Regions from separate parts of the Sphingorhabdus sp. M41 genome, predicted to be linked through region 2. Evidence: predicted binding sites of a transcription regulator. Region 2 holds the regulator's gene; each other region holds the start of a gene.
The links. Region 2 encodes LexA, which represses DNA repair genes until DNA is damaged. Its sites were predicted from a motif close to GTTCCNCNCTTGTTCT; they were not measured.
Positions count from the first base shown of each region.

Region 1: the regulator LexA is predicted to act here: its motif matches at 1,471-1,486, upstream of AZE99_RS11355 (putative DNA modification/repair radical SAM protein).
Region 3: the regulator LexA is predicted to act here: its motif matches at 4,252-4,267, upstream of rmuC (DNA recombination protein RmuC).
Region 4: the regulator LexA is predicted to act here: its motif matches at 3,398-3,413, upstream of AZE99_RS11130 (ribonucleoside-diphosphate reductase subunit alpha).

Region 1 covers NZ_CP014545.1:2,401,467-2,407,601, reverse strand. The annotation lists gene AZE99_RS11365 (hypothetical protein) at 1-232, opposite strand, end outside; gene AZE99_RS11360 (OmpA family protein) at 382-1,143, opposite strand; gene AZE99_RS11355 (putative DNA modification/repair radical SAM protein) at 1,505-2,746, shown strand; gene AZE99_RS11350 (UdgX family uracil-DNA binding protein) at 2,761-4,230, shown strand; gene AZE99_RS11345 (OmpP1/FadL family transporter) at 4,264-5,550, opposite strand; gene AZE99_RS11340 (M20/M25/M40 family metallo-hydrolase) at 5,779-6,135, shown strand, end outside.
Region 2 covers NZ_CP014545.1:1,298,134-1,304,268, reverse strand. The annotation lists gene AZE99_RS06240 (GGDEF domain-containing protein) at 97-1,326, shown strand; gene lexA (transcriptional repressor LexA) at 1,525-2,217, shown strand; gene AZE99_RS06230 (ComEC/Rec2 family competence protein) at 2,211-4,427, opposite strand; gene gltX (glutamate--tRNA ligase) at 4,498-5,901, shown strand; gene AZE99_RS06220 (citrate synthase) at 5,928-6,135, shown strand, end outside.
Region 3 covers NZ_CP014545.1:1,444,611-1,450,745, reverse strand. The annotation lists gene rapZ (RNase adapter RapZ) at 1-896, shown strand, start outside; gene AZE99_RS06910 (PTS sugar transporter subunit IIA) at 901-1,305, shown strand; gene AZE99_RS06905 (HPr family phosphocarrier protein) at 1,302-1,580, shown strand; gene AZE99_RS06900 (TrmH family RNA methyltransferase) at 1,585-2,388, shown strand; gene AZE99_RS06895 (hypothetical protein) at 2,439-2,849, shown strand; gene rmuC (DNA recombination protein RmuC) at 2,853-4,232, opposite strand; gene def (peptide deformylase) at 4,444-5,010, opposite strand; gene AZE99_RS06880 (TonB-dependent receptor) at 5,226-6,135, opposite strand, start outside.
Region 4 covers NZ_CP014545.1:2,352,442-2,358,576, forward strand. The annotation lists gene AZE99_RS11125 (ribonucleotide-diphosphate reductase subunit beta) at 1-1,032, opposite strand, end outside; gene AZE99_RS11130 (ribonucleoside-diphosphate reductase subunit alpha) at 1,240-3,312, opposite strand; gene AZE99_RS11135 (hypothetical protein) at 3,821-4,165, opposite strand; gene AZE99_RS11140 (DUF6481 family protein) at 4,597-4,923, shown strand; gene AZE99_RS11145 (fumarate hydratase) at 5,142-6,135, shown strand, end outside.

The DNA of each region.
Region 1 (6,135 bases), 1.1 Mb from region 2:
GTGGTGGTGGCGCAGTCTCTGGTACAGCGGCTGCGGGCGGAGATGGTTCGGGCTTTGGTTCAGCCGGCTGGACCGGCTCGCCCGCTTTTTCAAGCAGGCCATCGTCGGCAGAAAAATCTTCCACGGCAGAGGATTCCCGACCGGTTCCAGCCCAGACCGAGAAAGCGGTGACGACACCAATCAGCAGTGCAATCAGGTATAACAGCCAGTTGGCCGTAATCAGCGTGATCATCTTCTCAAAACCTCGTTCTGAATCTTGTTCATAGCCGGTCCAGGCTAATATTCTTCGGTATTCCGGCCCCAGATGAACCAACCAATAGCGAGGCCAATTGCAAAAGTAACCAGTAGGAGCAACAGATTTTCAAGTAAAAGTGGCATGGATCATTTCTCCTGTTGCGCTTTGGCATCATCTTCCAGTGGGCCATTTGCCGAGCCAATCCGGAATTCGATCCGGCGATTTTTCGCATCGGCCGCAGCGTCCGAACCCTTGGCGCGAGGCCGTTCCGATCCATATCCAATTGCTGTGACCTGGCTTTCCGAAATGCCGCGCTTGATCAGGCCGGCTTTGATCCGGTCCGCCCGCTCTTGCGACATCACCCGATTGACGCTGCGGTCCCCATTGTCATCGGTATGTCCTTCAACCGCTATCGACAGGTCACCACAGGCCTTCAAGGCGACCGCAAGTTCATCGAGAATTCTATTGGATTCCGGCGAAACATAGGCGCTGCCGGAGCGGAAGCTGATGTTTTTCGCTGCGATAATCTTGTCGATTTGTTTCTGGCAATTGGCGACCGTTTCGGGGGTGGCGGAGTCCGCAGCTGGCGCGATCCTGTCGGCATCGTCGACCGGGCCAGCATCTTCCTTGCCTTTCCAGCTTGCACCCGAGACGCCGGGAACAGCCATGACCACGGCCAAGGCTTTCTGCTTCATGTCATTCGTGACTTCGCCGTCCAGAATGGCGCTGCGCGACAGAGGATCGCGACTGAAGCTGACGCTGGCGCCATCCAGTCCCCGTGCGGCTAGTTCGGTCTGCGCCTTTTGTTCCAGACCTGAAACGAAATTTTCGCCCGTTGCCGCATGGCCGACCAGCGCCAAAACCACTGTCGCCGCTGCACCGGCCAATATCTTGCTTCCGATTTTCATTAGCTAACCTAAGTCCCTTTTCCGGCCGATTGCCACTGCTCGAAATAATTGGTCAAAATGACGGATAACGACGCCCGAGTCCAGCTTGTCCCGACCATAACGCCCCCCAGCGGAGCCCAATTTGTCTCTATTTGAAACAGAAGGTTACCAGATAAGGTTAATTTTTCGGTATTTATCGATCCGAAGCGCAGCCAGATATCTGGCTCTACCCTGCCAGTCCGGTTCCATTCATTCTGTGCGAAAGGCGGCTTTCCGAGATTGAGATTATAAAGAACCGCATAACCTGTGCAGCACCCGATGAATCACGCCAATATTAATCTAGGTTATTGAACAAAACAAGAACACAGCCTATCGTGGCAATATGTCAAAACTCTCCCGATCCGAAAAGCTGGCGATTCTTGCCGATGCCGCCAAATATGATGCGTCTTGCGCGTCGAGCGGGTCGGTGAAGCGCAATTCGGCGAAATCGGGGGGCATCGGGTCGACCGGAGGCATGGGCATCTGCCACAGCTATGCGCCGGACGGGCGCTGTATCTCGCTGCTCAAGATCCTGATGACCAACTATTGCATGTTCGACTGTCTCTACTGCATCAACCGCTCGTCGAGCAACGTGCGCCGCGCCGCCTTCACGGTGCAGGAGATCGTCGACCTGACGCTGGATTTCTACAAGCGCAATTATATCGAGGGCCTGTTCCTGTCCTCCGGCATCATCCGCAGTCCGGACTATACAATGGAGCAACTGGTTGAAGTCGCCCGCCGGCTGCGGGTCGTGCACCGCTTCGGCGGCTATATCCATCTCAAGACCATCCCCGAGGCCGATCCGGAGCTGCTCAAGCAGGCAGGCCAATATGCCGACCGTCTGTCGATCAACATCGAATTGCCCGACGATGAATCGATCGCCCGGCTGGCCCCGGAAAAGGATGGCAAGCTGATCCGCCGCACGATGGACAATCTCGGCAAACGGGTGCGCGAGGCGAAAGCAGAGCGCAAGACATCCCGGAAGGCGCCGCTGTTCGCGCCGGGCGGGCACAGCACCCAGATGATCATCGGTGCTGACTCGTCCGACGACGCCAGGATACTGACAACCAGTAACGGTCTTTATGGCAGCTATGGCCTGAAGCGGGTCTATTATTCTGCCTTCAGCCCGATCCCCGACGCCAGCAGTAACCTGCCGGTCCAGGCCCCGCCCTTGTTGCGCGAGCACAGGTTGTATCAGGCCGACTGGCTGCTGCGCTTCTACGGCTTTTCCGTCGCCGAGATCATGCAGGGCGGCAGCGCCGGACAGCTTGACCTGACCATCGACCCGAAGCTGGCCTGGGCGCTGCAAAATCGCGCGCGCTTTCCGGTCAATATCAATCTCGCCGACAAGGAAAGCCTGCTGCGTATCCCCGGACTGGGCGGCAAGGGCGTCGGCAAGATATTGCAGGCGCGCCGTTTTACCGGCCTGCGGCTGGCCGACCTCGAGCGCATCTGCCAGTCGGTGAAGAAAATATTGCCATTCATCACCACCGTCGACTGGCATCCCGGCAAGCAGCTGGACTCCCTGAACCTCTACGACCGGCTCAAACCGCCTCCCGAACAGCTCAGCCTGTTTCCGGCCTAGCCATGCCGGACAGCATGCCAGCCCTTATCGTCAGCTCGTACCGGATATTGCTTGCCAGCGAAGTCGATCTGGAAGGCTGGCGCGACCATGCGCGCAAGCTTTTGCCAGCCAATATCGCGCCGGAGCAGGTTAGCTGGACGGTCGAGGGAAGGCGCCAGACGAGCGAACTGGATCTGTCGCCACCCGCTGCCTTGCCGGAGCAAAGCAGCGATCAACCCTCGCGCCCGCTTCGCATATCAAAGACGCTGCTGTCCCTGATCAACACCGCCCTGCTGCACAGAAACGAGGACCGTTTCGATCTCGCCTATCGCATCCTTTACCGCGCCCAATCTGTGCCGAACCTGCATCTCAATCCCGCAGATGCCGATATGCTCAGACTCAACCGCTACGCCAAGGCAATCCGCCGCGACATCCACAAGATGCACGCCTTCGTCCGCTTCCGCAAAATCGGCAAGAGCGGGGGCCGCGAGCAATTTGTTGCATGGTTCGAACCGGACCATCATATCACCGCATCGGTCGCTTCCTTTTTCCGCAACCGCTTCACCGGCATGGACTGGCTGATCGTGACTCCCGGCGCGAGCATCGCCTGGGACGGGCAAAAGCTCGCAGTCGGTCCCGGTGGCTGCAAGGAAGACGTGCCGCAGCAAGACATGGTCGAGGCAGAATGGCGAACCTATTATGCCAATATCTTCAACCCCGCCCGGGTCAAGATCGGCGCGATGAAATCGGAAATGCCGATGAAATACTGGAAAAACCTGCCGGAAGCGGAGCTGATTCCCTCTCTGCTGGAACAGGCCGGGACGCGGGTCGAGGCGATGGTGGTGCGCGTTCGTGAGGATATGCTATTCGATCAGAATATGGACGGAGCGGCTGCCAATCTTCCGGTCTCGCTGGACCAGGTTTACGCGCTGCTGGAACAGCAGACCGATGCTCCGATGGAAAAATTCTCCGACCGGCTGGTGCGGGGCTCCGGACCGGACCATGCCGATATCATGATCATCGGCGAGCAGCCCGGCGATCAGGAGGACAGGGAGGGAAGGCCCTTTGTCGGGCCCGCTGGTCAATTGCTCGACCGCGTGCTGGAACAAGCCCAGATCGACCGACAAAAAATCTTCCTCACCAATGCGGTGAAGCGCTTCAAATACACCCAACGCGGCAAAAGGCGCATCCACGAGACGCCCAATGTCGGCGAAATCAACTATTACCGCTGGTGGGTCGAACAGGAGATACGGCTGGTCGATCCGAAGCTGCTCGTCGCGCTGGGCGCGACTGCAGCGCGAAGCCTGACCGGCAAGCCGGTAAAAATCTCCCGCCACCGCGGCGAGATCCTGTCCGGCGCCGATGGCCGGTCGATCCTGATCACCGTGCATCCATCCTTTCTGCTGCGGATTCCCGACGAGCAGGGCCGACAGGTCGAACAGGCAAAATTTGTCCGCGATCTGCAGCTGGCAGCCGCCTTCGTGCGGCAGGACCGGGCATCATGATGATGCCCGGACCATGATGACGGGCAGCCTTGCCTAGAAACCAAAGCCCAGCGAGAAACCGACAGCCGTTTCGGCAAGATGGATATTCGCCTCGCCGCCGCCAAAGGGCGCTGGAATCGATCCGGAGCCGTTCACCGTCTGCCGCGGCGCGCGCATCGCATAGCCGGTGATCTCGAATTTCTCCGACGGCTTGAACGTCGCGCCCACGGTGAAGTGATCGCGCACCACGCCCGGTGCCAGCACATTGAGCAAGGTCTCCGACTGCGGGATCGGGTTGGCAGAGCGGCCATAGCCGGCGCGCAGGGCAAGCCTGTCGCTGGCCTGATAGACCGCGCCGAATTTCCATACATCGACATCGTCCCAGCCAAAACCGGGGCCATTGTCCGCACCAAAGGGGACGCCCTGAAGCAGCGATGCAATCGGATTGCCGACCGAATTGACGTGCGAATATTCGATATGCTTGAAATCCGCGCCCAGCGTCAGCTTTGGCGTCGCGTCGATCGAAACGCCCGCGCCCCAGGAGGCAGGCATGTTGAAGCCGCCCTGTTCGGCGAACAGACCGGCATAGCGGTCGAACTCGGTGGTCCAGACTTTCGACTGGTAAAAGGCCCCGACGCGGAAATTGTCACCAAAACTACCGAGATAGCCAACGCGGAAGCCAGCGCCGAAAGCCCAGTCCTCGCCGCGATTGGTGAAATTCGCAGGGTCCTGCGAATTGGCGGCGAACGGCTGGATGCCTTTGGCTTCAAAGCTTTGCACGACAAAATGCGGCGACACGCCGAGGCTCTGCCCCTCGGCAATCTCCACCGCAATGGTCGGCGCAATCGAAATTTGCCGCAGGTTCACGCCTGCTGATCCGGTGGCGCCAAAGCTGGCGAAGGGATTGCTCTTGTAATCGGTGTTCATGCCGCCATTGCCGTTGACCGCAATGCCGATCGAAACCGTGTCGGACAGCGGCCGCACATAGGCGAATTCGGGGAGGATGAAGGGATTGGCATCATTGCCGGAATAGACCCCGTCGAGCCCGGCCTGATTGCCGATAATCTCGGAACCGCGATCGGGAATGAAAATCTCGAAGCCGACATCCAGCCGATGCTCGATGGCGGTCGCCGAAGCCGGGTTGGTGGCAATCCCGAACGCATCCTGCGGCATCGCGATGGATACGCCGCCAGCACCCTTGGACTTGGCGCCGACACCATTGACAAAATAGCCGTCGGTCGCCTGCGCCGTACCCGGCATGCAAAGCGCCGCACCGGCAAGCAGGAGGCTGGCCAGCGAACGGATCTGGCGATTGGCGGCAGGGGCAATGATACGGGACATGACGATACTACTTTCTGTTGATGTACCGGCGCAACGGGAGAGGGTGTTTGCCGGAGCGCGTCCCTAGCGACCCGCACCCGCGCGCAGCAAGTTAGGAAAGATTGCGGGCGACGTAGCTGAGCTTGGCGGGAAGGGCGCAGCCGACAGATGCCCCTTGCGGTTGGGCGCAGGGGCGCTAGTTTCGAGCATCATCGCCCCGTCCACGATCGAAGAGAAAAGGCCTCCCATATGTTCGCGATTATGAAAGCCGCTACGTCTGCCTGCTTGCTGTTTGCCACGATCACGGTCTCAATCACGAGCGCCAGCGCCAATGACCGGCCCATTCTCGACGCCGTCGACGCCAATGGCGCGGAGCAGCTGCAATTGCTCGAAGCGACGGTCAACCAGAATTCCGGTTCGCTCAATGTCGAAGGGGTCCGCAAGGTCGGCGAAATCTACCGGCGCGAACTGGAGGATATCGGCTTTGCGGTTCGCTGGATCGACATGCCGCAAGCAATGGCGCGCGGCGGTCATCTGGTCGCTGAACGGGACTTTGGCGAGGGGCCGAACCTGCTGCTGATCGGCCATCTCGACACGGTGTTCGAA
Region 2 (6,135 bases):
TGTGAGACAATTAAAAATCCATGGACAAAGTCCGATTCCGAAACGCGCCATTAACCTTATTGGACTAACCGACTGGAAAAGGAGCACTAAGGGTCGATGCAGACGCAAATTCTTGGACTGGTAACACCGCTCATGGTGCTATTTTTCGCGGCGACCTTCGCAGTGCTTTGGCGAGTAGGACGCATGAAGCGTCACGTGCTCGGCTACGGCATTGCCTTCACCCTTTCTGCGGCGGGATTTCTGATCACCCATTTGCTGCCTGCTGATGCTTTCTACGTCTTCCATTTGACGCAGTTTTTCTACACTATGGGCACGACGGTGATGCTGGTTTCGGTCTGCGAGCGCGCCGGGCAGCGGCTTCATCTAGGAAGCATGGCAGTCGTTTACCTCATTAGCGCATTGGTGCTGGGAGTGGCTGTCAGCTTATCCAACGAAGTCGCTTCGCGGCTGGTCATCGTCAATATGGGCTACGGTGTCATGTTCGCCATGGGCGTGACGACGCTCCTCACCGCGCGGCGCCGCAAAGTGTTCGATGTTGCGATCATCGCGGTCATGGCGTTTCATGCTGCCGATTTCCTCTTAAGACCAACCTTGACCCTGTTGTTTGAGCAGGCGATTCCGGCCGAGGTCTATCGGGACTCGATCTATTATTCCCTAATCGGGCTTGTTCTCGGAGTGAAAGGCGTGACCACCGCCACGGTTCTGATCGGTGCGACAATCGCCGAATGGACGACTTCGCTGCGGGAAAGCAGTGAGCGTGATGCGCTCAGCGGGCTGTGCAACCGGGGTGCGTTTGAAGAGTCGATGCGAAATCTTCTCCCACGTGCGCAGACGGAGGGACTGCCACTGAGCCTGGTGGTAGTCGATATCGACCACTTCAAGAAAGTGAACGACATTTGGGGGCACCAGGCGGGCGACCAGGCGATCGCGGGCATTGGCAAACTCATCGGAAACATGGTGCGTGGATGTGACACGGCCGGCCGAATCGGCGGAGAGGAGTTCTGCATCGCCATCTGGAATTGCCCGAATAACGCTGCAGAGCAGTCGGCCGACCGAATCCGGCGGGCATTCGAAAGTCTCGAGCATTCCGGCCTGAGCAACGATGTCCGTCTGACTGCGAGTTTTGGCGTGGCCACAGCCCGTAATGGGGAGACATATGAGCAGTTGTTCGCGCGAACCGATGCTGCGCTCTACAGGGCCAAGTCGAGCGGCCGGAACCGTGTCGAGAATGCCGAAGAACGCAATCTGAAAGCGGAACGCCCTCTGAAAGAGCCCGAGCCCCCACTAAAATCAGAACAAATCAGGTTTAAGCGCGCATTGGGCTGATCAATAGTCCGCTGGACACTGCTCGACAACCTGCTTGGCAGGCTATGCATACATAATATGTCCTCGCGCTCCCCGCGCTGTCGCTGCAAGGATTGCCGTCGCGCTTCAACAGCCCGGACCCTGTGTGCTTTCCCGCTTGACTTCCCCCGTTTTGTTTCTTAATTGTTCTTTATTCGTTCCCAGAACAGGACACTGGACATGCTCACGCAAAAGCAACATGAACTCCTCTGCTTCATTGATGAAAAACTCAAGGATAGCGGCGTTTCCCCCTCGTTCGAGGAAATGAAGGAAGCGCTGGGGCTCAAGTCCAAGTCCGGCATTCACCGATTGATCAGCGCGCTCGAGGAGCGGCACTTCATCCGCCGCCTGCCCAACCGGGCGCGGGCGCTGGAAGTGTTGAAACTGCCGGAAGGTGGCGTGCAGGAAGCGGCCCCATCAAATGTTGTCTCGCTGCACCCGGAAACGCCGGTGCGCGAAGTCATTTCCAATCCTGCTCCGGCTGCCAATAATGATGTCCTGGAAATCCCGCTGCACGGCCGCATCGCCGCCGGCGCGCCGATCGAGGCGATGGAAGGCCAGTCGGCGCTCAGCGTTCCTGCCGCCCTGCTCGGCCCCGGCGAGCATTATGCGCTGGAAGTATCCGGTGATTCGATGATCGACGCGGGTATCCTCGATGGCGATTATGCGCTGATCCAGAAAACCGAAGTCGCGCGCGATGGCGAGATTGTTGTGGCGCTGATCCACGAGGAAGAAGCGACGCTGAAATATCTCCGCAAGGATGGCCGGAGCATCCGCCTCGATCCCGCCAATGCCGCCTATGAGCCGCAGATTTATGGCGAAGGCGAAGTGCGCATCCAGGGCAAGATGGCCGGATTGCTGCGCCGCTACTGATCCGGCCTGCCGCTGTCGTTACCACCATTCCTGACGGAGCGATAGCGGGTCCATATATGCCTGCCGGTCCAGCCGAGCGCGGTGGATATTTTCTGCCTTTCCAGATCGATGGTCATGCCGCCGACCTGTGACAGCAGGTTGCGGTCAGCCTTCAGCCAGCGCGGCTGGCAACTTGCCGGCAGCCACCGATCACTGACGACGATATCGGCGCGGCGACAGGCTGCGGACAGAGCCAGAGCGGAAATATAATGCGAGCTGCGGGTCGCCAATATATGCCAGTCACGTCCGTCCGTGCGCAAAGTGACCAGACAGCTGTCAGCATTGCAATCGGCATTCGTCCAGTCTTCCAGCGCCTGCGATTCCCCTTCTACTCCGGCATTTTCCCGGATAATGTCGCGAATGAAATCACCGCTGCGTGTGCGCAACATCGCCAGCTCGCCCTGATCGTTGCGAATGCCGACATGGCGGCCGTCGCCGGTGATATAGATATCGGGCGCGCGGGTGTTGGCGATCAACAGCGCTCCGATCATCGCCGGAATCGCCCCCAGATAACGCCAGCGTTCTCGCCACAGACAAAGCCACAGCCCGCCAAGCAGCACCAATCCGAACGCGAGCACCGGCATAGTCGGCGACATCGTCACCGCGCCGGGTCTACTCGAGACAAAATGGGCAAGCCCGATCAGGCTGCTCAGCGCCTGCTCGCAGAGCCACCAGACCGGCGCGCCAAGACCCACGCTGTCCAGCACCAGAGCCAGCGCCTCCAGCGGCATGATCACGAATGTTGTCAGCGGGATAGCGACGATATTGGCCAATGCGCCATAAAGCCCCGCCTTGTGAAAATGATAGAGCGCGATCGGCATCAGCGCGATTTCCACCACCAGCCCGGTAAGGAACAGCGCAAAAATAAAACGTCCGGCGCGGCGCAACAGATTTTCCTCGCGCAGCATGACCAGCGCCTTAATCTGCGGATGCTCGTGCAACGCAATGATCGCGGTAACCGCCGCGAAGCTGAGCTGAAAGCTCGGTCCCACCAGCGATTCGGGCCAGAAAATCAACACGAAGAGCGCGCCGGCAGCGACCATCCGCAAGGTGATCGCGCTGCGCCCCATCATCAGCGCCACCAGCACCAGCAAGGCCGCGACACAGGCCCGAATCGTCGGCACCTGCGCTCCGGTCAACAAGGTATAGGCGACCGCCGCCAGCGCCGCGCATCCGGCCGCCACGACCGGTAACCGAAAGCGCAGCGCCAGTGTCGGTGAGAGAGCGAGACTTTTGAGCACCATCAGATAAATCGCCCCGACAACCGCAGTGACATGCAGCCCGCTGATCGAGAGCAGATGCGCCAGCCCGCTGCGCCGCATCGCTTCGGCATCCGCTTCGGCAATCGCGCCGCGATCCCCGGTGGCCAGGGTCACGCCAATCGCACCGGCAGCGCCGGCCATCCGCGCCTGTACATGAGCCGAGAGCTGTTGTCGGTATCGCGACAGCGCGAAAAGCGGATCGGCGCGGCGCAATATCTGAATAGCGCCCAGCGCCTGGCCGGTCGCGCCGAGCCCCTGAAACCAGGCCCTTTCGGAAAAATCATAGGCCCCCGGCAGCGCCGGCATCGCCGGTGGCATCAGCCGGGCGCGCAGCTGGATCAGGGCACCGTCCTGCAAATCGGGACTGGCCCGGTCAAGCGGCACATTCACCCGAACTCGCGGCGGCAATTCGGGATTTTCGCCGGTGCCAAGCGTCAGCCGCACCATATCGCGCGCTAAAACCGGCTCGACCCGCTCGATCTCCGCGTTGAAAGTGACGACAATTGGTCGTTCCAGCACCGGCGCAGCGACGCTCCATGAACGCAGCCAGATCAGCGCGCAGCCTATGGCGGCCAGCAGCGCGAACCAGAATAAAGCCTTGCCTGCGCGCGTATCTCGCCCGTTCATGACCGCAATCAGGCCGAGCCCGCCGCACAGACTTATAAACGCCAGCCACCAGGCGGGGTTGGCCAGATTGAACCAGGACGCAATGCCGCAGCCAAGCGCCACCGGCACCCATAAGGGAAGCTGGTCCCGCTCCTTCTCGAGCTGCATTTCAATCAATTTGGGGAGTTGCGGCCCGCGCCGGAAATCAGACAATTGTCGCGGGTGAAACAGCGTGCTAAGGGCGGTGCCAGTCGAACCGGAACCGGTGCCTAAGGTGCCATTCGGGCTCAATCCATCCCGCATTTCAAATACCTATCACAGGGACCTTGCAAGCGTGAATTCAAATGATGCTGAACAGCCGAAAGAGACAAATATGGTCGTAACCCGCTTTGCCCCCTCCCCAACCGGGTTCCTGCATATTGGCGGCGCGCGAACCGCGATGTTCAACTGGCTATTTGCTCGGCATCACGGCGGCAAAGCGCTGCTTCGCATCGAGGATACCGACAAGGCGCGCTCCACCCAGGAAGCGATTGATGCGATTTCTGAAGGGCTTGAATGGCTTGGCCTCGACTGGGATGGCGAAACCGTCTTCCAGTCCGAACGCGCCGAACGCCATGCTGAAGTTGCCCATGAATTGCTGGCATCCGGCAATGCCTATAAATGTTTCGCCACACCCGAAGAGCTGACCGAAATGCGCGAACAGCAGCGGGCCGAGAAAAAGCCGATGCGCTATGACGGCCGCTGGCGCGACCGCGACCCGTCTGAAGCCCCGGAAGGCGCGCCGTTCGTGATCCGGCTGAAAACCGAAACCTCTGGCAAGGTAACCATTGCTGACATGGTGCAAGGCGATGTCTCGGTCCAGAACAGCGAGATCGACGACTTCATCCTGCTGCGCTCGGATGGCACGCCGACCTATATGCTCGCCGTGGTGGTCGATGACCATGACATGGGCGTCACCCATCTGATTCGCGGCGATGACCATCTCAACAATGCTTTCCGCCAGCTCGCCCTGATCCGGGCGATGGGCTGGGCCGAACCGGCCTATGCGCATATCCCGCTGATCCACGGCAATGACGGCGCAAAATTGTCCAAGCGCCACGGCGCTCTCGGCGTCGAGGCCTATCGCGATATGGGCATATTGCCCGACGCGATGTTCAACTATCTGTTGCGCCTCGGCTGGGGTCATGGCGATGACGAGATCATTTCCCGGGAACAGGCGATCGAGTGGTTTGCGCTGGAAGGCGTCGGCAAATCGCCTTCGCGCTTCGACACGAAAAAGCTGCAGAATCTGAACGGCCATTATATGCGCGAGGCAAATGATGCCGACCTCGTTCGGCTCGCGACCCCGTGGATCGAGAAGGATTTGGGCAGGACATTATCATCAGCAGATAGCGAATTGCTCGGTCAGGCGATGCCGGTTTTGAAGAGCCGGGCAAAAAATCTGATCGAATTAGCCGAATCCAGTCTTTTTCTCTTTAAAAAACGCCCACTTGGCCTCGACGAACGGGCAGAAAATCTGCTAGACGCTGACGCACGGACGCTGCTTAAATCGATTCATCTTGGCTTGACCGATCTGGAAGACTGGACGCTCGAGGCCACGGAAGAAGTCATAAAAGCGATCGCAGAGTCTGCCGAATTGGGGTTGGGAAAGCTCGCACAACCTATGCGCGCTGCACTGACAGGAAGTACCAGTTCACCCGGAATTTTTGACGTCCTGATACTTCTTGGCAAGGAAGAGTCTTTGGGGCGTCTTGCAGATCAAATAGAAAAAACCTGAGTTTCAGGAGCAGAAAGGACAATATCGTGGGCGATAACGCAAAATTCAGCATCAACGGTGAAAATTACGAATATCCGGTTCTGACGGGCACTGTGGGCCCCGATGTCGTCGATATCCGCAAATTATATGGCCAGACCGGTGCCTTCACCTATGACCCGGGCTTCACCTCGACCGCCAGCTGTGAGTCTGAACTGACCTTCATCGACGGCGGCGAAGGCGTATTGCTGCACCGCG
Region 3 (6,135 bases), 150 kb from region 2:
GCCTATCCGGGGCTGGAAAATCAACGGCGTTGAAAACGCTGGAAGATATCGGCTGGGAAACGATCGACAATTTCCCGTTTCGACTGGTGGAGCGCTTGCTGAAAACACCGCCATCAACTTCCCGGGGCGACAGCGACCCGCCGCTGGCAATTGGTTTTGACAGCCGGACCAGAGGATTTGAGCCGGACAAGCTGATCAAGGGCGTAAAGCGTCTGCAGAAGAAACAGGATTATCAAATTTCCACACTTTATCTGGATTGTGCGGGCGGTGAACTGGAACGGCGCTATAGCGAAACCAGGCGCAGGCATCCGCTGGCTCTGGACCGCCCGGCAAAACAGGGTATCGCGCTGGAGCGAACCATGTTGGCACCATTCCGAAGCTGGGCGGACCACGTGATCGACACCACCGATCTGACCGCCAACGACCTGCAGCGCGAAATCAGGCAACAGTTCACGCTGGACAAGGATGCGGTGACGACGATCACGCTCACCAGCTTCGGCTTCTCCCGGGGCATACCCAATAATATTGATCTGCTGTTTGATGTCCGTTTTCTGGCCAACCCGTTCTGGAATTCGGAGCTCAAGCTGATGACCGGACTCGACACCGAGGTGGCAGAATATATCGGCAGGGATCCCGCTTATGTCGAAGCGATAGAAAGATTTGTCGACATGCTCAAATTCCTGCTTCCGCGCTATCAGGAGGCCGGCAAGGCCTATGTCAATATTGGCATCGGTTGCACTGGCGGGCGTCACAGATCGGTACATGTAGCGGAGCGTCTGAGCAAAGACTTGCACGCGGCCGGCTTTTCGCCCAATGTCCTGCATCGCAATTTGGCGTCAAGGCCAATGGAAGCGCTGGAATCTATGCAGAAATCGAACGGGAACAGGGGAATTTAATCAGGTGATTGGATTGGTTCTCGTGACACACGGGCATCTGGCAACCGAGTTTGTCATTGCCATGGAACATGTCGTCGGCGCGCAAAAGGCGATCGCCGCGATCGGCATCGGTGCGCGCGATGATATGGAAGAGCGCCGCAAGGAAATCGCGGATAGTGTTGCAAAAGTCGATTCCGGCGAGGGCGTCATTATTTTGACCGACCTGTTTGGGGGTACGCCTTCGAATCTTGCCATTTCCCTGATGGAAAAAGGCAAGGTTGAAGTTATCGCCGGTGTAAACCTGCCGATGCTCATCCGTCTGGACGGCGCCCGCAAATGCATGGATATCACATCCGCTATCGCCGCCGCGAAGGAAGCGGGTATAAAATATATCAGCGTCGCTTCGGAAATATTGGGAACCGATGCGTGAGCGAATTTCGCAAAACCGTCGAGATTACAAATAGCCGCGGCCTGCACGCGCGCGCGAGCGCGAAATTTGTCACCTATGTCAGCAAATTGCCCGACGGACTGGAAGTCAGGGTGGCGAAAGACGGGTCGGAAGTGACAGGAACATCGATCATGGGGCTGATGATGCTGGGCGCAGCAAAGGGCGATAATATCGAGATCATTGTCTCCGGCGATCAGGCAGAAAGCGCGCTGGAAAAGCTGACGGGCCTGGTCTTTGACGGTTTCGGCGAAGACTGAACCCATGCGCCACCAGATTACCGGCTTCTCCAATCCGACGATCAAGCGGCTCAGAAGCCTGCGCGAGAAAAAGCATCGCAAACGCGAGGGCCTGTTTCTCGCAGAAGGACTCCGGATTCTAGCCGAAGCGCTCGACAGCGGCAGAACTCCCAAGATATTGGTAGTCGTTGAAGACACCGAGCTGCATCCGCTCGCCCAGAAAATCGAGGCAGCGACAGTGGCCGCCGGCGGCGATGTTATCGAAACCAGCGAAGCAATCATTGCCAAGCTCTCCGGCAAATCCAATCCGCAATCGATCATCGGTATCTATCCCGATCATCCTGTTCCGCTCGAAGAGCTGGATCGATCGAGTTCCAATATCTGGCTGGTCGCACAGGCGCTTCGCGATCCTGGTAATCTCGGGACGATTTTGCGGACCGGCGATGCTGTTGGCGCCGGGGGTCTGATCCTGATCGACGACTGCGTCGATCCTTTCTCGGTCGAGGCGGTGCGCGCCAGCATGGGCGCCATTTTTACCCAGCAGGTCGTGCAGGCACGATGGCCGGAATTCCTGACATGGCTCCGCAATGGTCCGGGCGAACTGGTCGGAACCAGTCTCAACACGGAAAATGACTATCAGTCGGTCCGTTACAAGACGCCAACATTTCTGCTGATTGGCAACGAAGCGCAGGGATTGCCGGACGATTATGAAGCGGCCTGCGACACGCTGGTGAAGATGCCGATGATGGGCAAGGCTGACAGTCTCAACGCGGCTGTCGCCGCCTCGGTCATGGCCTATGAAGTGCTGAATCAGACCCGCCAGAGATAGTTTGGCGTTCCTGCCCTCTCTATGTTAGCTTGATGACGGAGGGGGAAAATATGAAAAACATAATAATATTGTCATCGCTGGCAACACTGGCGCTCACGGCCTGCGGAGCGCCTGCGGAAGAACCACCGGTCGTCGAGGAGCAACTGGGCAACTATAGCGCCATCGGCACCGAGCCCGGATGGGCCGTCGATATCAAGGACGAGAAAATCGCCTTTACTGCGCAGAACGGCAAGGATTTCACCTTGCCGATTGACCGGACAAAGAAAACCGATGGCGGATGGGAGCTCAGAGGCTTTTCCGGCACCGATAATATCAACGTCTACATCACCAGCGGCGAAGAATGTAACGATGGCATGAGCGATCGTACCTATGCCGATACGGTCAAGATAGAAGCGAGCGACAGTGGCGTTTTAAACGGTTGCGGCGGCAGCTTTACCGAAGGGCTGGACGGGTCGGCCTAGGCACTATTCTGCTGCACGGTCGCTGATCTGCCGATCCTCTTCGATCAGTTTTTCGGCGACCGAGTCACTATAGCGGGGCAAAGCCTCGATTTCGGGCACGGGCTCGAGATCCTTCTTGCCGGTTTCAATCTGCAGCTCGGCAAATTTGCGCCCGGTCGCCATGATATTGCGCTCGAAGCTGCCGACAAATTTATTATAATTGCCGACCGCGCTGCCAAGGCCGGAGCCCATGCGTTTCAGATGTTCCCCCGCCACCGCCAGACGGTCGTACATTTCCTTGCCAAGCTGGCCTATCTGCTTCGCTTCTGCGGCCATTTTTTCCTGACGCCAGACACCGGCTACGGTCCGGGCGATGGCCACCAGATTGGTCGGTGTGGCCAGCAGCACCTTCTTCTCGAAGGCATGGTCCCATAATGTCGGTTCATGTTCCAGCGCGGCGGCCAGAAAATGCTCGCCCGGCACAAACATGATCACATAATCCGGCGCATCCTCGAACTGGTCCCAATAGGCTTTCTTCGACAGGCCATCGATATGCGCCTTCATGCTGTTGCAGTGGCGCGCCATGGCAAAGCTGCGCGCAGCCTCATCTTCCGCCTCAAACGCATCCTGATAGTCGTTGAGCGAGACCTTGGCATCGATCACCAGCTTGCGACCACCGGGCACATTGATCACCGCATCGGGACGCAGACGCCCCTCGTCGGTGTCGATGCTCTGCTCGGTGACAAAATCGGTATGTTCGGATAGCCCGCAGGTTTCGAGGACATTCTTGAGTTGTTGCTCGCCCCAGCGGCCGCGCGATTTGGGCGCATTGCGAAGACTGTTGACGAGGCGCGCCGCTTCCTGCTGCACCCTGTCCTGCCCTTGCCTGACCTGTTCAATGGTAGCGCTGATCCCGGCATAGGATTCGGTCCGCTCTTTTTCGATCTTGGTGATCGAGGCTTCGTAGGTCGCCAGACGTTCGTGCACCGGCTGCAACAGCTTGGCGATTTTTTCGCCGCCCTTTTCATTCGCCTGGTCAAAGCGCTGGTCGGCCCGCTCGAGAAACTGCCTTTGCGCCGTTTCCAGCATCTTCGCGCCAATTTCGGAAAATTGCGCCGACAGAGCCTCTTTCGCTTCGATCAGCTGCTGCATCTGCTTTTCATGATTGCGGGCATCGGCCTGTAGCGCCGCCAGTTCGGTTCTCGCCGCATCACGCTCATCGCGGACACCGTCGAGCGTGATCCGCAAGGCATCGGTGGCCTGCGCCGCGTCCTTGGCCGCCTGCACCGCATCTCTGGCCGCCTGAGCGGCGTCCTTGGCCGGCTTACCGCCGATATACCAGCCCAGCGCCAGCCCGCCCAGAAGAGCGACGACGATTGCGAAAATGACAATGATGGGGTCCAAATTAACTCTCTTTCCGATAAGAACGAAAAGAGAACCTAGGAGCGTTTTCCGGAATAGGCAATACACGTCAATCCGGGAAAGACAATTCAGAGCGGTGCATTCGCTAGCTGCCGTTCGTCCTGAGCCTGTCGAAGGACAGTTCAAGCCGATAGGTGCACTTTGACAAGCTCAGTGCGAACGGGGTCTTATGAGCTGTGAAATGATCTGACCATCAGGCCGCTATGCCATGTTCCTTGCGCAGCTTAGCAAGCTTCTTCAGTACCATTTGCCGTTTCAGCCGCGACAGATGGTCGATGAACAATATCCCTTCGAGATGGTCCATCTCGTGCTGCAGACAGGTCGCCAGCAAGCCGTCGATCTGCTCTTCATATTGCTTGCCGTCAACATCTTGCCAGCGCGCTGTGATCGCCGCGGGGCGTTCCACGTCAGCATATTGATCGGGCACCGACAGACAGCCTTCGCTGTACAGGTTCATGTCTTCGGATGGATCGAGAATCTCGGGATTGATGAACACGCGCGGATCGTTGATCACGCCATGGTCATGGTCGCAATGCTCGCCATGTTCATGCTCGTGCGGCACCGGTTCCTGCAGATCGATCACCAGCACGCGTTTGGGTACACCGACCTGAATCGCGGCCAGGCCAATGCCCGGCGCGTCATACATGGTTTCAAACATGTCCTTGATCAGCGTTTTCAATTCGTCATCAAACACGGTTACGGGTTCGGACACAATTTTCAGGCGCGGATCAGGCACCTCTAGGATCGGTAATATAGCCATGGTGCAAATTTAGGGATTGTGCCGGGATTCGTCAAGCGGCGCGGAACAGCGCTCCAGCGGCGACTTGTATATTCAGACGATATCAAAACGAGCCGAATGGGCGGATACAGCCACAATAGCCAACCAGAGGCTCGGCAGCGGCGGAGCAAATAAAAAGGCGTGCGGTTCATTGGTGGAACCGCACGCCTTGTTTTAATCAGCTTTGCAGGCTTGGTTTAGAACTGCCCACGCACCGTGATGCCGTAGGTTCTTGGTTCTGCAAGGAAAGCCGAATAGGTCTGCTGCGATGCTACAAATGGCGTGTTGAACGCGACCTGCGAATAATTCACATTGAACAGATTTTGTGCCCAGCCTTCGATCGCCCATTTGTCGTCTGGGCCACGGATACCGATACGCGCATTGACCAGTGTGAAGCCGTCCTGCTCCTTGCCATAGAGCAGATCCGAGCCGGTGTTATAGTCGCTGGTCGTCCGGGCGTTCACATAGAATAGTCCGGTCAGCCCGCTATTTCCGATTGGCGGGGTATAAGACACCGACGCAGTCGCTGTGATTTCAGGAGCGTTCGACAGATTGTCGCCTGGCAGCAAACGCAGAGCTGGATCAAGCGCCGTGCCGTTATCACGCCCAACCAGATCATTTTCATAGCTGGTATCGGTATAGGTGAGACCCATGGTGAAATTTACGTGCCTGATCGGATTGATCGATGCTTCCAGTTCGACACCCTGTGCAACCACGCCATATTTGACATCATCCGGAGCACAGTTGCCGGTGGTTCCGTCGGCATCCTTGTCCGCGCCGTTCAGATCAGTGCTACAGGCGTTGATATTCTGCACCAGGAAAACGGAGCCATTGAATGTGTTGAGCTGGAAATTGTCAAACTGCTGACGGAAAGCGGCAACGCTCAGCGAAAATTCCCGAGACGAGTATTTTGCACCGATTTCAAACGCATCCACCGTTTCCTGGTCGAACTGGAGATTGGCGGTGTCACCCGTCAATGCCGGATTGGCCAGCGTCGAACTGGTCAATGCAGACCGGTCAAGGTTGAAACCGCCGGCCTTGTAACCGCGCGAGAAGCTGCCATAAAGCATCAGATCGTCGGTCGGCTTGTAGGACAATATGGCAGTG
Region 4 (6,135 bases), 1.1 Mb from region 2:
CTCTTCAAACATATCCGGCCCGTCATCGGCAACCGCTTCGTCCTCGTTCGCGACCTTGCCCTTGCGCTGGTCGAAGCTCGACCAGACGTCATTCCATTCGCCCTTGGTCGCCCCTTTGGAATATTCGGTGGCGCGGGCTTCGAAGAAATTGGCGTGTTCGACGCCGTTGAGCAATGGCGCGAGCCAGGGCAGCGGGTGTTCTTCGACCATGTAGATCGGCTGGAAGCCGAGCTGGCCGAGGCGCCAGTCGGCGATATAGCGGATATAGCGCTTGATTTCCTTGGCGGTCATGCCGGTGACCGGGCCATCGCTGAACGCGAGGTCGATGAAGGCATCTTCCAGCCGCACGGTTTTCTGGCAGCAGTCGATGATATCGTCGCGGACCGACTTGGTCAGGCAGTCGCGTTCCTGCACGAAGGTGTGGAACATCTTGATAATGCCTTCGCAGTGGAGGCTTTCGTCGCGGATCGACCAGGTGACGATCTGGCCCATGCCCTTCATCTTGTTGAAGCGCGGGAAGTTCATCAGCATGGCGAAGCTGGCGAACAGCTGCAGTCCTTCGGTGAAGCCGCCGAACATCGCCAGCGTCTTGGCGATATCCTCGTCATTCTCGACGCCGAATGTGCCCATATAGTCATGCTTGTCCTTCATCGCTTCATATTCGAGGAACATCGAATATTCGCTTTCCGGCATGCCGATCGTGTCGAGCAGATGCGAGTAGGCGGCGATATGGACGGTTTCCATGTTGGAGAAGGCGGTCAGCATCATCTTGATTTCGGTTGGCTTGAACACACGGCCATATTTGTCGTGATAGCAATCCTGCACCTCGACATCGGCCTGGGTGAAGAAGCGGAAAATCTGGGTCAGCAGATTGCGTTCGTGATCGGTGAGCTTCTGCGCCCAGTCACGGCAATCCTCGCCGAGCGGCACTTCTTCCGGCATCCAGTGGATCTGCTGCTGCCGTTTCCAGAACTCGTAGGCCCAGGGATATTCGAAGGGCTTGTAGGTTTTGCGTGCTTCCAGAAGTGACATGGTTACTCGTTCTCCGCTTTACTCGTCGCCCCGGCATTGGCTGGGGCCTAAATCAATCTTGTTTCACACACCATATTTTGGTCTGGATCCCAGCCTTCGCCGGGATGACAATTGATGTGCTGCGCGCGCCTTTACTTTCAAAAAACGGCCCCCTCCCAAAAGGAGCAAAGGGAGGAGGCAGTGGGCAAACTGCCTGTGCCGCGCCGCCTATTGGCAGGCGAGACATTCGTCATAGTCGGTGGTGCCGGCGGTGGTCATCAGTTCGACCGTTTTCGGATCGAGCGTATTGTCCGCCTCGACGCCCCCCGAGATATTGCCGGTTGCCGGTTCGCTCATCATCGTTTCGCCACCGGCAAAACCGGCGCGCTGGATCGATTTCGAGCGCAGATAGTAAAGCGACTTGATGCCCAGCTCCCAGGCGCGGAAGTGGAGCATCAGCAGGTCCCACTTGTCGACATCGGCGGGGATGAACAGGTTCAGCGACTGTGCCTGATCGATATAGGGCGTACGGTCGGCGGCGAGTTCGAGCAGCCAGCGCTGGTCGATCTCGAAGCTGGTCTTGTACGTGTCCTTTTCCTCGGTGCTGAGGAAATCGAGATGCTGGACGCTGCCACCCTTTTCGAGGATCGAGTTCCAGATATTGTTGCTGTCCTTGCTCTTCTCCTGCAGCAATTTCTGCAGATGCGGGTTCTTGACCACGAAGCTGCCGGAGAGCGTCTTGTGGGTGTAGATGTTCGCCGGGATCGGTTCGATACAGGCCGAGGCACCGCCGCAGATGATGCTGATCGACGCGGTCGGCGCGATTGCCATCTTGCAGGAGAAGCGCTCCATCACGCCCTGATCGGCTGCGTCGGGGCAAGGGCCGCGTTCCTTGGCGAGCATCATGCTGGCTTCGGACGCTTTCGCCGAAACATGCTTGAAGATCTTGAAGTTCCACGATTTTGCCAGCGCGCTTTCGAAGCCGAGGCCGCGGGCCTGAAGGAAGCTGTGGAAGCCCATCACGCCGAGGCCGACGCTGCGTTCGCGCATCGCGCTATATTTCGCCCGCGCCATTTCTTCCGGCGCGCGGTCGATATAATCCTGCAGGACATTGTCGAGGAAGCGCATGACGTCCTCGATAAAGCCCTTCTCGACCGACCACTCGTCCCATTTTTCGAGATTGAGCGAGGACAGGCAACACACTGCCGTCCTGTCCTCGCCCAGATGATCACGACCCGTCGGCAGTGTGATCTCGGAACAAAGATTGGAGGTGGACACCTTGAGACCCAGATCGCGGTGATGCTTGGGCATCATCCGGTTCACCGTGTCGCTGAAGATGATATAGGGCTCGCCGGTGGCCAGCCGTGTTTCGACCAGCTTCTGGAACAGGCTGCGCGCATCGACGGTGCCGCGGACCGAACCGTCTTTCGGCGACTTGAGATCAAATTCCTTGCCGTCGCGGACCGCTTCCATGAATTCGTCGGTCAGCAATACACCGTGGTGCAGGTTCAGAGCTTTCCGGTTAAAGTCACCGGAAGGCTTTCTGATTTCAAGAAATTCTTCGATTTCCGGATGATTGACGTCAAGATAGCAAGCGGCCGAACCACGGCGCAAGGACCCTTGCGAAATCGCCAGGGTCAGGCTGTCCATCACGCGGACGAACGGAATGATGCCGGATGTCTTGCCGTTGAGGCCGACCGGCTCGCCGATACCGCGAACGCTGCCCCAATAGGTGCCGATGCCGCCGCCGCGCGATGCGAGCCAGACATTTTCGTTCCAGGTGTTGACGATGCCGCCGAGACTGTCGTCGACGCTGTTGAGATAGCAGCTGATTGGCAGGCCGCGACCGGTGCCGCCATTCGACAATACCGGTGTAGCCGGCATGAACCAGAGCTTGGAAATCGCGTCATAGAGGCGCTGCGCATGTTCCTGATCATCGGCATAAGCGTCGGCCACGCGGGCGAACAGATCCTGATAGGATTCGCCGGGCAACAGATAGCGGTCGTTGAGCGTTTCCTTGCCGAAATCGGTCAGCAGATCGTCGCGGCTTTCGTCCTGCGTAATCTTGAAACGGCGTTTTTCAACACTGTGGCTGTCACGCTCGGCCTTCAATTCCTTTTCGTCATTGGCCTTGGCCGAAGCGGCCTCTGCGGCTGCCTTCTTGCTGACTTCCGGTTCGCTGGTTGGTCCTGTATTTTCGGTTTTGCTTTTTGGCGTATCCAATACTTCCGCGCCCATTTCACTCTCACTCACATCTGTTCCCGACAAGGTCTCGTTGTCGCGGTTGTCTCTAAAATCCATCAAAGCCCCCTAAAATCACTCTACTAATTCAACAATCACAACGGCCTACAGGCCAATTGACCACCGGGATTTCAATAGGGCATTTGTTCCTGTCTTGTTCGACTCGAGCCGAAGCCCTTATCCTAACAGTATTAACGCCTCAGAGGGCATTTATTTTGCTGCCCAAAACCCCGTTTTTTTCGTTGTCATTTGGCACAAAGGGAGACGTCCACCGAGTCGGCGTTCCATACGACTAATACTATAAGTTGGTGTGCCCCCTATGCCGAACCACAACCTATAGTGGCTGAATCGAAATTTTATGCAAGGGGGTAAATGACGTTTTAAGGACTCAGTTCGTCGTATAAATGAATCGCTTCGTCGAACAGCGATTCTTGCCGACAGGCCGCGACGCGTGGTCGCGCTAGGCCTCCCGCAATGTGCAATAGCAGATAGCAATATTTACAAAAATAACTGTCCACCATTCATGCACAGGGGGTTGTTACGCAATTGTGGCACCATATCTGGTAGCTCACTCTTTCGCTCGCGTCTGGCCGAGCAACAATTTGCGCACATCACCATCCACCTGCCCTGCGACAATGAAAAGATAGACGGACAGAAACAACATCCCGCCCACCGATGCGATTGCGCCAAGCGCGAAGCCGGACGGCGAAAAATTATGGCGCCACGCTACCCAGAGCGCCGACAGCAGCAGAAAGCACATGAAGTCAAAGTTGAACTGGCCGGGCCAGCCCATCGCTACCATGTCACCAAAGAAAATCGGGAGCAGGTTCCAGCCATGGGCGGAAATGGTGATTCCGGTATAGATCGTGATTGCGATAAAAATCATCGCCATGAAAATTCTGAATAGCGTCATGATTTGCCCCTCTCCAGGCTTGAATTTGATCGACATACTATAGGCCAGGAACATCCTGCCATAAATTGTCTGCCACATAAGCGGCGAAAATATCAATTCTTCCTCGCCAGCCCGACAATCGCTTGCCTATATCTAGCCGCCCTGACCAATTTTCATCTTCGCTGCAGGCTCCCCAATCAGACAGCATGATGAGCAGCTCGGCTGGTGGCCCCGTTGCAGAGATCGGCAATCACTCACTCAATATTATATCTGCCGGGCACCCGGTTGCTGCCATTCCAAGGTTCAAACCCACCTGCATCGCCAACGGTTATATTCCCGTTTCGTCTTCTACAACTTGCCCGAAGGCTCTAATGACTGTAGGACTTGCCACGCTTTTCGCGAACTATCCGATGCTTAAGCACCATCGCTCAATCAAGGAATAATGAACTCAGATGCCGCCATTTTCAGAACCGACTTTTCAAGAACGCACTCAAATGGCGGCCAAAGCCAAACAGGCTGCACTCAAAAAATTGAAGGCAAAGGCGCCGCTCAGCCCGGAAGTCATAGCCGAACGCAAGGCAGCCCAGTTGGCACGCGAACAGAAGCAGGCGATCGCACGCGAGGAGAAACGTGCGGCATTCGAGCAGTTGAAGGCCGAACGGAAAGCCGCGAAAGAGCAAGCGAAACCGAAGCTCGCACTTGGCCTGACCGAAACCGAGAAAAAAGCCGCCCGCGACGAGCGCTACGCGAAACGGAAAAAACGCAAGAGCAAGAGATAGGCCGCGCAGGAATAGCCCTTTCGGTTTCGACAGGCTTTCGTAATTCGTCGTGATTGGATTTGCGGCTTCAATGCGCCGATCACGCAACTGCAGGGCCGCTCTCCTGTCTCCGCAATCAGACATGTCTGGTCGCGGGCTGTATCACAAAAACTTGCTCGGTCCGGTCATATCCGTCAATAGGCAGTCCGATCTACAATCGTCAGTTTTTCGGAGCCAATATGACCGTCACCATCAAGACCGCCGATCTCATTGAAAGCGTCGCCGATGCGCTGCAATTTATCTCTTACTATCATCCGATGGATTATATCCGGGCGCTCGGCAAAGCCTATGACGCGGAGAAATCTCCGGCAGCCAAGGATGCGATTGCGCAGATCCTGACCAATTCGAAAATGTGTGCCGAGGGGCACCGGCCGATTTGTCAGGATACGGGTATCGTCAATGTCTTCGTCAAATGGGGCATGGATTGCCGGCTCGACGATACATCGCAATCGATGCAGGAAATTGTCGATGAAGGTGTTCGCCGCGCCTATCTCCATCCGGAGAACAAGCTGCGCGCCTCGATCCTCGCCGATCCCGCCTTCACCCGGCGCAACACCAAGGACAACACGCCAAGCGTGCTGCATGTCGAGATGGTGCCCGGCGACAAGGTCTCCGTCGATGTCGCGGCCAAGGGCGGCGGATCGGAGAATAAATCCAAGTTCAAGATGATGAACCCGAGCGACAATATCGTCGACTGGGTGCTGGAAATGATCCCGCAGATGGGCGCCGGCTGGTGCCCGCCCGGCATGCTCGGCATCGGTATCGGTGGCACCGCCGAACGCGCCGTATTGCTCGCCAAGCAGAGCCTGATGGACCCGATCGACATGGGTCCGCTGAAGGAGCGCGGCCCGCGCAACGATATCGAGGAAATGCGCATCGAGATTTTCGACAAGGTCAATGCGCTGGGCATTGGCGCGCAGGGACTGGGCGGACTGTCGACCATCCTCGACGTCAAGATCAACGACTGGCCCTGCCATGCGGCGGGCAAGCCGGTTGCAATGATCCCCAATTGCGCCGCCACCCGCCATGCCCATTTCACGCTCGATGGCAGCGGCCCCGCCTATCTCGAAGCGCCGAAGCTAGAGGAATGGCCGGACGTCAACTGGACACCGTCATCGGAAGCCAAGCGGGTGCATCTCGACCAGCTGGACGCGGCAGAAGTCGCAACATGGA